DNA from 3 places in the Planomonospora alba genome. Region 3 is predicted to be linked to each of the others. Evidence: predicted binding sites of a transcription regulator. Region 3 holds the regulator's gene; each other region holds the start of a gene.
The links. The regulator LexA, encoded in region 3, represses DNA repair genes until DNA is damaged. The targets are predictions, from matches to a motif close to TCGAACANNTGTTCGA.

Region 1 (4,918 bases), on a different contig from region 3:
CCTGCCAACACGACGACCACAACCGGATCCATGCGCGCTCCGCCCTCCTCGCCTTGCCATCACCGAGCACCCGAGGGGTCACACGCACGGCACGGAAAGTCCAAGCGGTACAGCCACCAGGACAGATGTCAACCCAGGAGCGGCAGCGCGCCGGCCCTCCTGACCGGCACCTCGCCCGCCCGCGCCGTAAAGCTCGTTCGTCCGTAGTTCACCGTTATGACAATCCGCGCTGCGCGGAGTAACTCCTCACTGGAGTCGAGATTAAGCGTCGAAGAGGTAACGAGCAAGCAAAGGTCTCCTGGCCCGCGTGTTCCCCTCAGTCGAAAGGGCGGTCCGGATCTCAGCCGAAGGGGTGGTCCGGATCGGCCTCCCCGAGGGGGTCGTCCGTCCCTTCGGCCTCCAGTGCCTCACGGATCACCCGGAAGGCCAGACCGGGACCGTAGCCCTTGCGGGCGAGCATGCCCGCGAGCCGCCGCGTCCGGGCGGCGGGGTCGAGCCCGCGCGTCGAGCGGAGCTTGCGCTCCACGAGACGGCGGGCGGTCTCCGCCTCCTCCTCGGGGTCGAGGCGCCCGACCGCCTCCTTGACGGTGTCCTCGTCCACGCCGCGGTGCCGCAGCTCCGAGGCCAGCGCGCGCCGGGCCAGCCCCCGCCCGGCGTGGCGCGAGCTCACCCACGCCGCCGCGAACGCCTCGTCGTCGATGAGACCGACCTCGGAGAACCGCTCGAGCACGGCCTCGGCGGCGTCCTCGGGCACCTCCCGTTTGCGCAGGGCCTCCGCCAGTTGCGCCCGGGTGCGCGGCGCCGCGGTCAGCAGGCGCAGGCAGATCGCCCGCGCCACCGCCTGGGGGTCGGCGTCGGGGCCCCGGCTCGCCGGCGACCCCTCGACCGGCCCGTCCGGGAGGAAGCCCCCGGAACCGCTCCGAGACCGCCCCCGGCGGCTCCCGCGGTCACCGTCTCGGGCGCGCCGGGCGGATCGGCCGCCGCGGCGCCCCCCGCCTGCCGGTCCGTCGTCGCCTCCCGCGGCGGGCCCGTCCCCGACCGGGCCCGCGCCCGAGGTGAAGGCCTCCCAGGCGTCCGCCGGCGCCTGCGCTCCCGCCGCGCCGCGGCGGGAGCGGCGCGGACGCTCGCCGCGCCTGCCCGTTCCGGGGGGACCCGGGTCGGGCAGGGCCGCGCCGGGGGCGTCCGGCTCGGGCAGATCGGGCCAGGCCCCCCAGTCCCGCGGCCCGGCCCCGCCGGCCGGACCGGAGTCAGGTCCCGTCACCGTGGATCAGCTCGCCTCAGGCGTCGGCGGCCTTGGCCGCGGCGGCCTTCGCGCCACGGCCCGAAGGAGCGGCGGCCGGGGCGGCGGGGGCCGCCGGCGGGGCGGCCGGGGCGTCCACGCTCGGGCCGACGCCGAGCTTCTCCTTGATCTTCTTCTCGATCTCGTTGGCCATGTCGGGGTGGTTCCGCAGGAAGTTGCGGGCGTTCTCCTTGCCCTGGCCGAGCTGGTCGCCCTCGTAGGTGTACCAGGCGCCGGACTTGCGGACGAAGCCGTGCTCGACGCCCATGTCGATCAGACCGCCCTCGCGGGAGATGCCGACGCCGTACAGGATGTCGAAGTCGGCCACCCGGAAGGGCGGGGCCATCTTGTTCTTGACGACCTTCACCCGGGTGCGGTTGCCGACCGGCTCGGTGCCGTCCTTCAGCGTCTCGATGCGGCGGACGTCGAGGCGGATCGAGGCGTAGAACTTCAGCGCCTTGCCACCGGTCGTGGTCTCCGGCGAGCCGAACATGACGCCGATCTTCTCGCGGAGCTGGTTGATGAAGATCGCGGTGGTGCCGGTGCTGTTGAGCGCGCCGGCGACCTTGCGCAGGGCCTGCGACATCAGGCGGGCCTGGAGACCGACGTGGCTGTCGCCCATCTCGCCCTCGATCTCGGCCTTCGGCACCAGCGCCGCGACCGAGTCGATGACCAGCAGGTCGATGGCGCCCGAGCGGATGAGCATGTCGGCGATCTCCAGCGCCTGCTCGCCGGTGTCGGGCTGGGAGACGAGCAGCGCGTCGGTGTCGACGCCGAGCTTCTTGGCGTACTCGGGGTCGAGGGCGTGCTCGGCGTCGATGAACGCCGCGATGCCGCCCTGGCGCTGGGCGTTGGCCACCGCGTGCAGCGCGACGGTGGTCTTACCGGAGGACTCCGGGCCGTAGATCTCGACGATGCGACCGCGCGGGAAGCCGCCGATGCCGAGCGCGACGTCCAGCGCGATGGAGCCGGTCGGGATCACTTCGATGGGTGCGCGGGTCTCGTCGCCGAGACGCATGACGGAGCCCTTGCCGAACTGCCGCTCGATCTGAGCGAGCGCGGTCTCGAGCGCCTTCTCGCGGTCGTTAGCTGCCACTGGGAGCCCCCTGGGAGGGTTGCGGTTCGAATCGGTGTTGCCAGAAAGCTACGGGGTGCCACCGACATTTTCCGGAGAGCACGCCACTAGGGCTGACCCGTCCAATATAGCCGAACGACTGTTCGATGGTCGCTCGATCGCGACACGCGTCCCGCCGCCGCGCGCGCCCCGCCGTACCGCCGGGCCTCTCTGCCGGGCGACATTCCCGGGCATTCCGCCGGACCTGTTGTAACCCCGCCTGACCTGGGGGAATCCTGGAGCCAAAACGATCCGGAGGGGCCTCACAGTGACCGACCCGCTGACCGACACGTTCAGCCGGCAACGCCTGGCCCACCTCGAGTCCCTGGCCGCGGAGCTGCCCGGGCGGGGGCTGGTCGGCCGCATGCTCGGCGGCGGCGACCCCGTGCTGTGGATCTGGCATCCCGGCACCGGGAAGCAGACGATCGTCTTCGCCACCCCGGCCCGGGAGGGCTGGCTCCTCCTGTGGTCGCCGAGCGGCCAGGAGGGCACCGGCGACCCGGCCCACGTGGCCGAACTGATCGGCAAGCTGCTGGGCGACGATCCCGCTCACCCGCCGGGCGGATCCGCCCCGCAACGGCCGCCCGACCCCTGACCCGGCGGTCCCGGCCCGCGGCTCCGCCGCCGGCCCCGCCTCCCGTCCCGCCCCGGGCCGACGCCCGGATCCGGGGCGCACCGCCGCGGACCGGCGCACCGCCGCGGACCGGCGTTCCGCCGCCGATCCGGCGTCCCCGCGGCGGGCCACGGCGCCGCCGCCGGATCGTCCTCAGCACTCCGGCCTTCAGCCCGGGGAACGCGTCAGCGAAGGCGGGCCTCGACGTCCGACACCCGGCACACCGCGTGCCAGACGTCCTTGGCCGCGAAACCGTCGGCCAGCGCCTGGTCCACGGTCCGGCCGCCCAGCTCCGCGATGACGTAGTCGCGGGCCCACGACTCGGCGTAGGCGTCGCCGAAGTGCAGCTTCATCCGCTTCCAGAAATCCGACAGGCGCATGCTCCCAGTATGGGGGCCGCGCAGTGCGGTCCCCGCCCTCCGGCCGCCGCCGGGATCAGATGACGCGGGAGCCGTACATCTCGCCGAGGGGGTCGGCCAGCAGCTCCAGCCGGGTCCCGTCGGGGTCCCTGAAGTAGATCGAGGCGCCGCTCTCGATCTGGTGCGGCACGCCCGCCGCCTCCAGCCGCCCGCGCAGCCGCTCCCAGGTCACCGGGTCCACCGAGATGGCGATGTGGTGGAGCCCGCCGAGGACCTCGGCGTAGGGGCCGAGGTCCAGCCCGGGGAAGTCGAAGAAGGCCAGCAGGTTGCCGTTGCCGATGTCGAAGAAGAAGTGGTTGGAGCCCCGGTAGTCGCGGTTCTCGAAGATCTCCGTGAGGGGGAACTCCAACAGGTCCTGGTAGAAGGCGATCGTCCGTTCGACGTCGGAGCAGATCAGGGCGAAGTGGTGGAGCCCTCTGGCGCTGCTGGGCGGGCGGTGCGCCCGCAGGTGCGCCTCCCTGATCCGCTCTCGTGCCGTCTCGATGGCCGGATAGTCGACGCTCATCGCCATCCCATCGCTCGGTGTGCCGGTCGCCCGCCCGGACCCGGGGCCGGACCCGGACGCGCTGTGTCTGAGCTATTTCTCCGTGCCGGGAGTGACTCAACCTTTCCGGAACGTCACGCCGTTGTCACGCGGCTGTCACGACGCTGTCACACCGGGGCGGGCGTGCCCCGCCGGGACGCGGGCTCCGCAGACCCGGGGCCCCGGAGGCCGGGGCCGCGCCCGTCCGCCCGCCGGGCCTGCCGCAGGGACCGGTCGTGGCGGTCCCGGCCCGGACGGCCCGTCCGGCGGAACGGCGCCGCCGGCGGCTCCGGCCCGCGGACTCTGTCGGTGGCACGCGGCACTATGAGACGGTGACCGGATCAGCGCTCGCCCACTTCACCCAGGTGACCAGGGAATGGTTCACCGGAGCCTTCGCCGCGCCGACCGCCGCCCAGGAGGGCGCGTGGGAGTCGATCGCCCGGGGCGACAACACGCTGGTGGTCGCCCCGACCGGGTCCGGCAAGACCCTGGCCGCGTTCCTGTGGTCGCTCGACCGCCTGGCCGCCGAGCGCACGGCGGACGCCCGCCCCGCGGTGGAGGAGACCGGTCCCGGGGCCGCCGCGGTCTCCGGGACCGCAGACGCGGAGACCCGGGCCGCGGAGACCCGGGCCGCGGAGACCCGGGACGCGCCCGCCGCGGGCCGGCGGCGGCGCTCCCGGGCCGCGGACGGCGGTGCCCCCCGGCGGTGCCGGGTGCTCTACGTCTCCCCGCTCAAGGCCCTGGCGGTGGACGTCGAGCGCAACCTTCGGGCGCCGCTGGCCGGGCTGAGGCAGACCGCCCGGCGGCTCGGGCTGCCGGTGCCGGACATCTCGGTGGCGGTCCGGTCCGGCGACACCTCCGCCGAGGAGCGGCGCAGGTTCGCCGCCCGGCCGTCCGACATCCTCATCACCACGCCCGAGTCGCTGTTCCTGCTGCTCACGAGCCAGGCCCGCGAGTCGCTGCGCGGCGT
Region 2 (4,918 bases), on a different contig from region 3:
TCGGTGGGGTGCGCGCGGCGCTCGATCAAGCCCTGTTTCTCGAGCTTGTCGACGACGAAGGTGGCGTTGGAGGGCTCGCAGCTCATGCGCTCGGCGAGCTCCCGCATGGTCATCGGTCCGGTCATCTCCCGCAGCGCGGTCGCCTGGGCCGAGGTGAGGCCCAGGACGGCCGCGCATTCGCGTACGTGAACGGCGATCTGCTGGGCCAGTCCGTTCACCAGGCCGCACAGCTCCCGCTCGGCGGCGGCCTGCGGTTCTGAGGACGTGGTCATGCACTCCATCCTAGCAAGTCCATCAAGCCAGCATATTTGCAACTTAACTATTTCAAGCCGGTATGTTTCAAGCTTGACTGTTTCAAGCTTGATGCTTATGGTGGCCCGGTCGCCGACGAGGGCGCGGCGGCGACCCGACCCCGAAGAAGGGAACGCGACCATGGCGAACTCCGCGGTTGACCAGGACGAGCGGCTGCGGCGGCCGGCGGGGGTCCGCTCGGTACGGCTGGGCGACACGAGGGTGTCCTTCGTGCCGGACGGGGCCATCCAGGGGAGGCCGCGCAGCTGGCTGCCGGACACCACCGATGAGATCTGGGCCGCCCACCCGCAGTACCTGGATGCCTCCGGCCATCTTGTGGCGAGTATCGGTGGCCTCCTGGTGGAGAACGGCGACCGCGCACTGCTGATCGATGCGGGGTGGGGGCCGGTGTCGCTGCCGGCCGAGCCGGGAAGCCCGAACGGCGCCGTTCACGGTGGCGCGCTGCTGGACGGTCTGGCCGAGCTCGGCCGCAGGCCGGAAGAGATCGAAACGGTGGCCTTCACCCACCTGCACATCGATCACCTCGGCTGGGCCTGGCACCCCGCCCCGGGCGGTGACCGGCCCGTGTTCACCCGGGCCGGGTATGTGGTGGCCGAACCGGAATGGGCCCAACGCGACCTGCTCGCGCAGGGCGTCACCGAGGAGGAGGCCGCCGCGCTGGCACCGCGCGTGCGTACGGTGACGGACGGGCAGGAGGTCTTCCCCGGCGTGCGGGTCCAGGTCACCGGTGGCCACACGGCCGGGCACACGCAGTACGTCATCACCGGGGGCGGAACCCGGCTGATCGCCTTCGGCGACGCCCTGCACTCACCGATCCAGGTGGACCACCCCGAGTGGTCCTGCCTCTACGACCACGACCCCGCCCGGTCCGCCGAGCACCGCCGTCGCCTCGTCGCCGAGTTGGAGGAGCCTGACACGATCGGCTTCGGCGTCCACTTCGCCGATGCGGTCTTCGGGCAGGTCCGCCGGGACGGCACCGGCCCCGCCTGGCGCCCCCTGGACGTCTGACCCGTCCCGAGACCGACCACGACCACGACGACCACGCGCGGCCCGCCCACCCGCTCGCCGGACCCGCCGCCGGGTACGGCCTGCGCCCGACCGCCCCGTGATCCCGGCACGGCCGAGCCCGCCGGTCGGCGGTGACGCCGCAGAACCGTCCGGCCATGCCGTGGCAGGCCGGGCATCGGCTCGCGAGCCGCCCTCTCAGGTCCCGTAGACCGGTTCGGGCTCGGCGGCGCGGGCCAGCAGGCCGGTGACCACCGGACCGAGCCCGGCGGGGTCCCAGCGGGCGCCGTTGTCGGCGGCCGGGCCGCGCCGGAAGCCCTCCATCACGCAGATCCGGCCGCCCTCGACCTCGAAGACGCGGCCGGTGACGTCCCGCGACTGCGCCGAGCCGAGCCAGGCGACCAGCGGGGAGACGTTCTCCGGGGCCATCGCGTCGAAGGCGCCGGCGGCGGAGGGCGCCATCGCCGCGGCGAAGACGCGCTCGGTCATCCGGGTGCGGGCGGCCGGGGCGATGGCGTTGACGGTCACGCCGTACCGGCCCAGCTCGGCGGCGGCCACCAGGGTCAGCCCCACGATGCCGGCCTTGGCGGCGGAGTAGTTGCCCTGCCCGACGCTGCCCAGCAGACCCGCTCCGGACGAGGTGTTGACCACCCGGGCGTCCACCGCCCGGCCCGCCCTGGACTCGGCCCGCCAGTGCAGCCCGGCGTGCTTGAGCGGCAGGAAGTGGCCCTTGAGGTGGACGCGCATCACCGCGTCCCACTCCTGCTCCGACATGTTCACCAGCATGCGGTCGCGCAGGAAGCCGGCGTTGTTGACCAGCACGTCCAGCCGACCGAAGGACTCCAGGGCGGTGGCGACCAGGCGCCGTGCCCCGTCGTCGGCGGCGACGTCGGAGCAGTCGGCCACCGCCTCGCCGCCCAGCGCGCGGATCTCCTCGGCCACCCGCTGGGCGGGGCCGCCGGAGGCGCCCTCCCCTGAGGCGCTGACGCCGAGGTCGTTGACCACGACCCGGGCCCCCTGCCGGGCGAACTCCAGGGCGTGCGCGCGGCCGAGGCCGCGCCCGGCGCCGGTCACCACGACGACGCGGTCCTTGCAGATCATGGTCGGTTCTCCTCATCACCGGCGGCCGGGTCGGGCGAGGACGGCCCGGCGCCGGGGGAGGCGGTCGTGCCGGTCCTTCTGCTACCTTAATTTCTAACAAATGTTTGGTGGAAAGGTAGCCCATGGGAATCTCCACCAGGAACCACGACGACGGCGTCGTCGAGATCGTCATGGACGTGCCGCCGGTCAACGCGCTACCGGTCCAGGGCTGGTTCGACCTGGCGGGGGCCGTCCGGGAGGCCGGGCGCGACGTGCGGACCCGCGCCGTGGTGCTGCGCGCCGAGGGCCGGGGCTTCAACGCCGGGGTCGACATCAAGGAGATCCAGGCATCCCCCGGCTTCGAGGCGCTGGTCGGCGCGAACCGCGGCTGCCACGCCGCGTTCGGCGCGGTCTACGAGTGCGAGGCGCCGGTCATCGCGGCCGTGCACGGCTTCTGCCTGGGCGGCGGCGTCGGCCTGGCCGGCAACGCCGACATCGTGGTCGCCTCCGAGGACGCCTACTTCGGCCTGCCCGAGGTGGAGCGGGGCGCGCTGGGCGCCGCCACCCACCTGGCCCGCCTCGTCCCGCAGCACCTGGTGCGCGCCATGGTCTACACCTGCCGGAACGTCACCGCCACCGAGCTGCACGCGTTCGGCTCGGTGCTGGAGGTCGTGCCCGCCGCGCGGCTGCGCGAGACGGCCCTCGGGGTCGCCGCCCAGATCGCGGCCAAGGACCCGTACGTGATCCGCCGGGCCAAGGAGTCGCTGAACGGCATCGACCCGGTCGACGTCCACCGCAGCTACCGCTACGAGCAGGGCTTCACCTTCGAGCTCACCCTGACGGGCGCAGGCGAGAGGCACCGCGCCGCCTTCGTCGCGGAGGGGGCGCGGCGGTGAGCCCGGCGGACAAGGTGATGACGGCCGAGGAGGTCGTCGCCTCGCTGGAGAGCGGCATGACCCTCGGGATCGGCGGCTGGGGATCGCGGCGCAAGCCGATGGCCCTGGTCCGGGCGATCTTCCGGTCCTCCCTGACGGACCTGACGATCGTCTCCTGCGGCGGGCCCGACGTGGGCCTGCTCTGCGCGGCGGGCAAGGTCCGCCGGGTGGTCGCCCCGTTCGTGACGCTCGACTCGGTCCCCCTGGAGCCGCACTTCCGGGCCGCCCGGCGCAGCGGGGCCGTCGAGTTCACCGAGTACGACGAGGGCATGTTCATGTTCGGCCTGCTCGCCGCGGCGCACCGGCTGCCGTTCCTGCCGACCCGCGCCGGGCTCGGCTCCGACGTGATGCGGGCCAACCCGGAGCTGCGCACGGTCCGCTCGCCGTACGGCGGGGCGGGCACGCCGCACGGCGCTCCAGGGCGGGACGCGGGCGGGGCGGCGGGGGAGGAGGGCGAGGAGCTGGTCGCGGTGCCCGCGCTGACGACGGACGCGGCGCTGGTGCACCTGGACCGGGCCGACACCCGCGGCAACGGCCAGTACCTCGGCCCCGACCCGTACCTGGACGACCTGTTCGCCAAGGCCGCCGCCCGCACCTACGTCAGCTGCGAGCAGCTGGTGGGGCCGGGCCGCCTGGCGGGCCCGCCGCAGACGCTGCTGGTCAGCCGGATGCACGTCGCCGGGGTGGTCGAGACCCCCGACGGCGCGCACTTCACCGAGTGCGCGGACCGCGGCCGCGACGAGGCGTTCCAGCGGCACTACGCGGCCTCGGCCGCCGACCCGGACGCGTGGGCGGCCTTCACCGGCCGCTTCCTGTCCGGCGGCGAGACCGCCTACCGGGACGCGGTACGGCGCTGGCACGAGGAGGAGGACCGATGAGCGCGACCCGGGCCGAGGTCTGCGTGGTGGCCTGCGCCGAGGCCTGGCGCGGCGACGGTGAGATCCTGGCGGCGGCGATGGGCACCTGCTCGGTCCTGGGCGCCCGGCTGGCCCGGCTCACCTTCGCGCCCGACCTGCTGACCACCGACGGCGGGGCGCTGCTGACCGCCGAGCCGGTGCCGCTCGGCGCGCCCGCCGGCCCGGCCGAGGGCTGGCTGCCGTTCCGCGACCACCTGTGGCTGGTGCAGAACGGGCGGCGGCACGTGATGATGGGCGCCTCCCAGATCGACCGGTACGGCAACACGAACATCTCGGCGATCGGCGACCGGGCCCGGCCCGCCTCCCAGCTGCTCGGCGTGCGCGGCGCCCCCGGCAACACGATCTGCAACCCGACCAGCTACTGGATCCCCCGCCACTCCAGGCGCGTCTTCGTGCCGGAGGTGGACGTGGTCAGCGGGGTCGGCGCCGACCGGGCGGCGGAGCTGGGCCCGGCCGCCTCCCGCTTCCACGACCTGCGCCGGGTCGTGACCGACCTGGGCGTGTTCGACTTCGGCACGCCGGACGGGGCGATGCGGCTGGTCTCGGTCCACCCCGGGGCGGAGGTCGACCAGGTCCTCGCCGCCACCGGCTTCGACCCGGTCGTCGACGGCGACGTGCCGGAGACCCGGCAGCCGACCGGCGAGGAGCTGCGACTGATCCGCGAGCGGC
Region 3 (4,918 bases):
GACATCGACTGGGCCGACGTCTCGCCCGCCGCGTCCCAGAAGTTCCTGGCCCGCGCCTTCCGGGTGATGGCGGAGGCCGGCGCGGCCTCCGCCCCCGGCGCGGACTTCTCCACCGGTGACCTGGAGCTGCGCAGGACCGTCCACAAGATCATCGATGAGGTCACCACGCTGGTCGAGTCCTACCGCTTCAACGTCGCGGTGGCCCGCATGATGGAGCTGACGAGCGCGGCCCGCAAGGCCATCGACTCCGGGCCCGGCGCCGCCGACCCGGCGGTCCGGGAGGCCGCCGAGACCCTGGCCGTCATGCTCTCCCTGGTCGCGCCGTACGTCGCGGAGGAGGGCTGGGAGCGTCTGGGCCACCCGGCCTCGGTCGCCGCGGCGGGCTGGCCGGTCGCCGAGGAGGCCCTGCTGGTCCAGGAGACCGTCACCTGCGTCGTGCAGGTCGCGGGCAAGGTCCGCGACCGGCTGGAGGTCTCCCCGGAGATCTCCGAGGACGACCTGAAGTCGCTGGCGCTGGCCTCGGAGAAGGTCCAGGGCTTCCTGTCCGGCGCGCCGCGCAAGGTCATCGTCCGCGCGCCGAAGCTGGTCAACATCGTCCCGTGAGGCCCTCGGCGGCCCCGGTTCTCCGGGGCCGCCGAGCGGGTCGCCGGAGGGGTGGAGGGCCGCTGGACCCTCCACCCCTCCGGCGACGCCGGCCCTCCGGATGCCCCGCCCCGGGGGACGTCCAGTCCGCCGCCGACCCGGCGCTTCCCGGCGTCCCCGGCTCACCGGGCCCGGTCCCGGGGCCCTGAAGGGGTTCAGGGAACCCTGGTCCCCGGCCCGCGCGCAGGCCCCGCCGGGCGGTCACGACCGGGCCTTCACCGCCCGGGCGATGCGGTCCAGGACCTCGGAGAGGACCGGCTCGGAGGTGGCGAAGTTCAGCCGGGCGAACCCCTCGCCGCCGGGGCCGAACGGCGGGCCCTGGCTGAGCATCACCCGGGCCTCGCGCTGCAGGAGGTCGGCGGGGTCCTCGCCCGTCCCCAGACCCCTGAAGTCCAGCCATGCCAGATAGGTCGCGTCGGGTACCCGGTAGCCGACGCCCTGGGGGAGCCGCTCGGCGACCAGGCGCCGGTTGCGGTCGAGCAGCGCCCTGACCCGCTCCAGCCAGTCGTCCCCGTCCCGCCAGGCCGCGACGGTCGCGTCGACCCCGAACACGTGGGCCGCGCCGTACAGGTGGCGGGGCTGGGCGCTCAGCGCCTCGCGTACGGCGGGTGCCCCCAGGTGCGCCACCGAGCAGCGGATGCCGCCCAGGTTGAAGGCCTTGGTGGCGGAGGTGAGCGTGACGGTCCGCTCGGGCAGCAGCGTGGCGAAGGGGACGTGCCGGGCCGGGGCGTGGGTCAGGTCGGCGTGGATCTCGTCGGAGACGACCAGCAGGTCGTGGCGTTCGGCCAGTTCGGCGAGGTCGGTGAGCTCCCGGCGGGTGAACGAGCGCCCGGTCGGGTTCTGCGGGTTCACCAGGAGCAGCACGCGGCAGCGGCCCTCGGCGAGCCGGGCGGCCAGGGCGTCGGTGTCGAAGCCCCAGGAGTCTCCGGCCGGCTCCAGCGGGATGGGCAGCGGCGGCCGGTCCATGTCGGCCAGCGTCTGCAGGAAGGGCGGGTAGGTCGGGACGTGCAGGGCCACCGCGTCGCCGGGCCGGGTGGCCAGGTGCAGGACGACCTGGAGGGCCTGGTTGATGTCGGTGAAGGAGCGCACGTGGCCGGGGTCGGCGTGCCAGCCGTACCGCCGCTCCATGCGCTCGGCGAAAGCCTCGGCCAGCGGACCGTCACCGAGCCGGTCGAGCCAGGAGGGGTAGCCGAGGTCGCCGCGGGCCCGGCGGATCAGGGCCTCGCGTACGGCGGGAGCGACCGGGAAGTCCATGTCCGCGACCCAGGCCGGGATCACGCCGGGTCCGGCCGACGACCATTTCGCGCCGTCCCTGTCGGTCAGGTCGTCCAGCGTCAGATCGTTCATATCGGGCAGATCGCTCACCGCCCCAGCCTAACCGGGGCGGGCGGCCCGGTGGCGCGCCCGTCCCGGCGTCCGCTCCGGAACGCGTCGGCCGGATGCCGGCTCGGCGCGCTCCGGCTCGGACGGGATGACCGGCGGCTCGACGCGGGACTGCTCAGAGCTTGCGGAGGACCGCCACGACCTTGCCGAGGACGGTGGCCTCGTCGCCCGGGATCGGGTCGTAGTTCGGGTTGTGCGGGACCAGCCAGACGTGGCCGTCCCGGCGCTTGAAGGTCTTGACGGTGGCCTCGCCGTCGATCATCGCCGCGACGATGTCACCGCTCTCCGCGACCGGCTGCTGGCGCACGACCACCCAGTCGCCGTCGGCGATGGCCGCGTCGATCATCGAGTCACCGGTCACCTGGAGCAGGAAGAGCGTGCCCTCGCCGACGAGCTGCTTGGGCAGGGCGAAGACGTCCTCGATGCTCTCCTCGGCGAGGATCGGGCCGCCGGCGGCGATCCGGCCGACGAGGGGCACGTAGGAGGCGGTCGGCCGGCTGACCGGCGTCTCGTCGGTGCCGGCGTCGGGATCCACCCACAGCACGGGCTCACCGGGCAGACGGACCTCCAGCGCGCGGGGCCGGTGCGGGTCACGCCTCAGGTAACCCTTGCGCTGCAACGCCGTCAGCTGGTGGGACACACTGGAGGTGCTGGTGAGCTGCACCGCCTCGCCGATCTCGCGCATCGACGGCGGATAGCCGCGCTGCTGCACCGAGTCGCGGATCACCTCAAGGATCTTGCGCTGCCTGGGGGTGAGGCCGAGGGAGTCACGCCTGCGCACCGCCAGGTCACTGGGGGCCGCGCCGTTCTCGTTGCGCTCGCTCATGGGATCTCCTCGCCTCCCGCTCTGTATTCCTCATGTCGCACACGGCGACCGTACTCCCGTCGAAGATCATCTTCAAACAATTGTTCGAGTCTTCCTCGAAATCCTCGGCGCCGTGGTGTACAACATCGTACGGGAGTTCGATCGACATCGTGTTCGATTCGCCGGTCTTTCCGTCGCCTTTGTTCGGGCGCGGGGAGGGGGGAGCGTGTGAGGACGACCGGGCGGGTGCGGCGATCCGGGCGGGCACGGGCGTCGGAGCAGGGGGCGGGGCGGACCGGGGCCGCGGAGCGGGCGGCGGATCGGATGCGGGGGTCCGGGCGGGAGGGCCGGCCGGACCAGGGGCGCCCGCACCTGCGGGTGCTGCAAGGAGGGCGCGCCGGGGCCGTGCGCGAGGTCCCCCGTCCCGCCGGAGGACCTGCCGGGGCGGTCCGGGAGGGCCGGGCGGTGCGGGCCGCGCGAGAGGCCCGGGACGGTGAGGCGGCACGGGGCGTGCGGGGTGCCCGGGGTGATCGGGCGGTGCAGGGCGCGCGGGATTCCCGGAGCGGCAGGGGCGCGCGAGCCGCTCAGGGCGGCGGGACCGGCCGGGTGCCGCGGGACGCCGGAGGGCGCCCGGGCCCGGCGCGGGGTGCGCGGCGGACCTCCGGGCCGCGGGTCAGGCTCACCCGCAGGGGCCGGATCGTGGTGGTTCTCGCCCTCGTGCTGCTCGCTCTCACCCTCCTGTGGGTCGTCGGCCGTCTCTTCCCGGCCTAGACGGCCCTCCTTCGCACTCGGGCCGTTCCCGCGCGGGCCGTGCGGTCCCTGCGCGGACCGTCCCCGCGCGGGCCGTCCTCCCTCGCGTCCGGAGTCCCCTCCGGGGCCCGTCCCGGCCCTGCCGCCCGTCGGCCCCGCCCCGACCCGCCTCACTCCGACCCGCCCGGATGGGGCGGAGGCGGCCGAGGCCGGTCGTGGCCGGGCGCCGTGTCACGGGCGGTGCCGGCCGTCCGATACCCTCGTCCGGCCCGGGCATGACCTGGGCCGGAGCCGGCCGTCCGCGGCCGGCGTGCGGCCGGCGCCGACCGGGCCGTCCCGGGTGGGCGATCCCGGGCGGAGGCGTCCGGCGGGCAGGAAGGGCCGCCGGGCCGGCGAAGGGGGCCGCGGGGCCCGCCAGGGACCCGCCGATTCCGGCGGGCGGCGACACGCCCGGCTCGCATCCCTGATCTGCGCCTTCGCGCCGGCCCTCCGGATCAACTTGCGTTCATGGTCGTGCACTTCTACGGTTGCACCACAACATCTAGTGGCACCACCCATCCCGCCTCACCATAAGTTGTGTTTCCATCACCGCACTTCACCTTCGCCGGTGAACGGGTGCGGGTATTCCGCATGGGATGACGCGGGGCGTGTGGGGCAGGTGTGACATTCATCCGGTCAAGGAGGCGACGCACGTGCACTGCCCGTTCTGTCGTCACCCTGACACGCGGGTCATCGACAGCCGGTCCACCGAGGACGGCGCGGCCATCCGCCGCCGGCGCACGTGCCCGCAGTGCGGGCGCAGGTTCACCACGCAGGAGACGGTCCTGCTCATGGTGGGCAAGCGCAGCGGGGTGACCGAGCCCTTCTCCAGGGACAAGGTGATCGCGGGGGTCCGGCGGGCGTGCCAGGGACGGCCCGTCAGCGAGGACTCCCTGGCCCAGCTCGGCCAGCGCGTCGAGGAGAGCATCCGGGCGACCGGAGCCGCGGAGATCCCCGCCCACGAGGTCGGTCTGGCGATCCTGGGCCCGCTCCGCGAGCTGGACGAGGTGGCCTATCTCCGCTTCGCCTCGGTCTACCGGGGGTTCGAGACGCTGGCCGACTTCGAGGCCGAGATCAGGCAGCTGCGGGCGGACCGCTCCGCTCAGCAGGACGCCGAGCAGGACTGAAGAAGTCAATCCCCGGGCGCCGGGGGAATTGAGGCGGCGCGTTGATGTGGTCCGACTCGGGGGCTCCGGCGGGGTCCCGGAAGGGGGAAGTCATGACGGAGACGGTCAGCGGGACGGCGGCGCGCGGAGGCAAGCGCCCGCGCAAGGGGCTGAAGATGAAGCGCGTCTTCAC

Region 1: a site for LexA is predicted at 2,486-2,501, ahead of recA (recombinase RecA). Genes of this name have one in related genera too.
Region 2: a site for LexA is predicted at 2,511-2,526, ahead of ABD823_RS23000 (enoyl-CoA hydratase family protein). Genes of this name have one in related genera too.

Annotation. Positions count from the first base shown of each region.
Region 1 covers NZ_BAAAUT010000009.1:62,854-67,771, reverse strand. Annotated here, with positions in the region: gene rny (ribonuclease Y) at 1-32, opposite strand, end outside; gene recX (recombination regulator RecX) at 341-1,261, opposite strand; gene recA (recombinase RecA) at 1,278-2,375, opposite strand; gene ABD823_RS07305 (hypothetical protein) at 2,662-2,988, shown strand; gene ABD823_RS07300 (DUF3046 domain-containing protein) at 3,192-3,386, opposite strand; gene ABD823_RS07295 (VOC family protein) at 3,442-3,930, opposite strand; gene ABD823_RS07290 (ATP-dependent helicase) at 4,281-4,918, shown strand, end outside.
Region 2 covers NZ_BAAAUT010000040.1:2,382-7,299, reverse strand. Annotated here, with positions in the region: gene ABD823_RS23015 (MarR family winged helix-turn-helix transcriptional regulator) at 1-272, opposite strand, end outside; gene ABD823_RS23010 (MBL fold metallo-hydrolase) at 433-1,320, shown strand; gene ABD823_RS23005 (SDR family oxidoreductase) at 1,516-2,418, opposite strand; gene ABD823_RS23000 (enoyl-CoA hydratase family protein) at 2,541-3,293, shown strand; gene ABD823_RS22995 (CoA transferase subunit A) at 3,311-4,210, shown strand; gene ABD823_RS22990 (CoA-transferase subunit beta) at 4,207-4,918, shown strand, end outside.
Region 3 covers NZ_BAAAUT010000062.1:15,077-19,994, forward strand. Annotated here, with positions in the region: gene leuS (leucine--tRNA ligase) at 1-603, shown strand, start outside; gene ABD823_RS28590 (MalY/PatB family protein) at 844-2,007, opposite strand; gene lexA (transcriptional repressor LexA) at 2,141-2,851, opposite strand; gene nrdR (transcriptional regulator NrdR) at 4,273-4,746, shown strand; gene ABD823_RS28605 (vitamin B12-dependent ribonucleotide reductase) at 4,839-4,918, shown strand, end outside.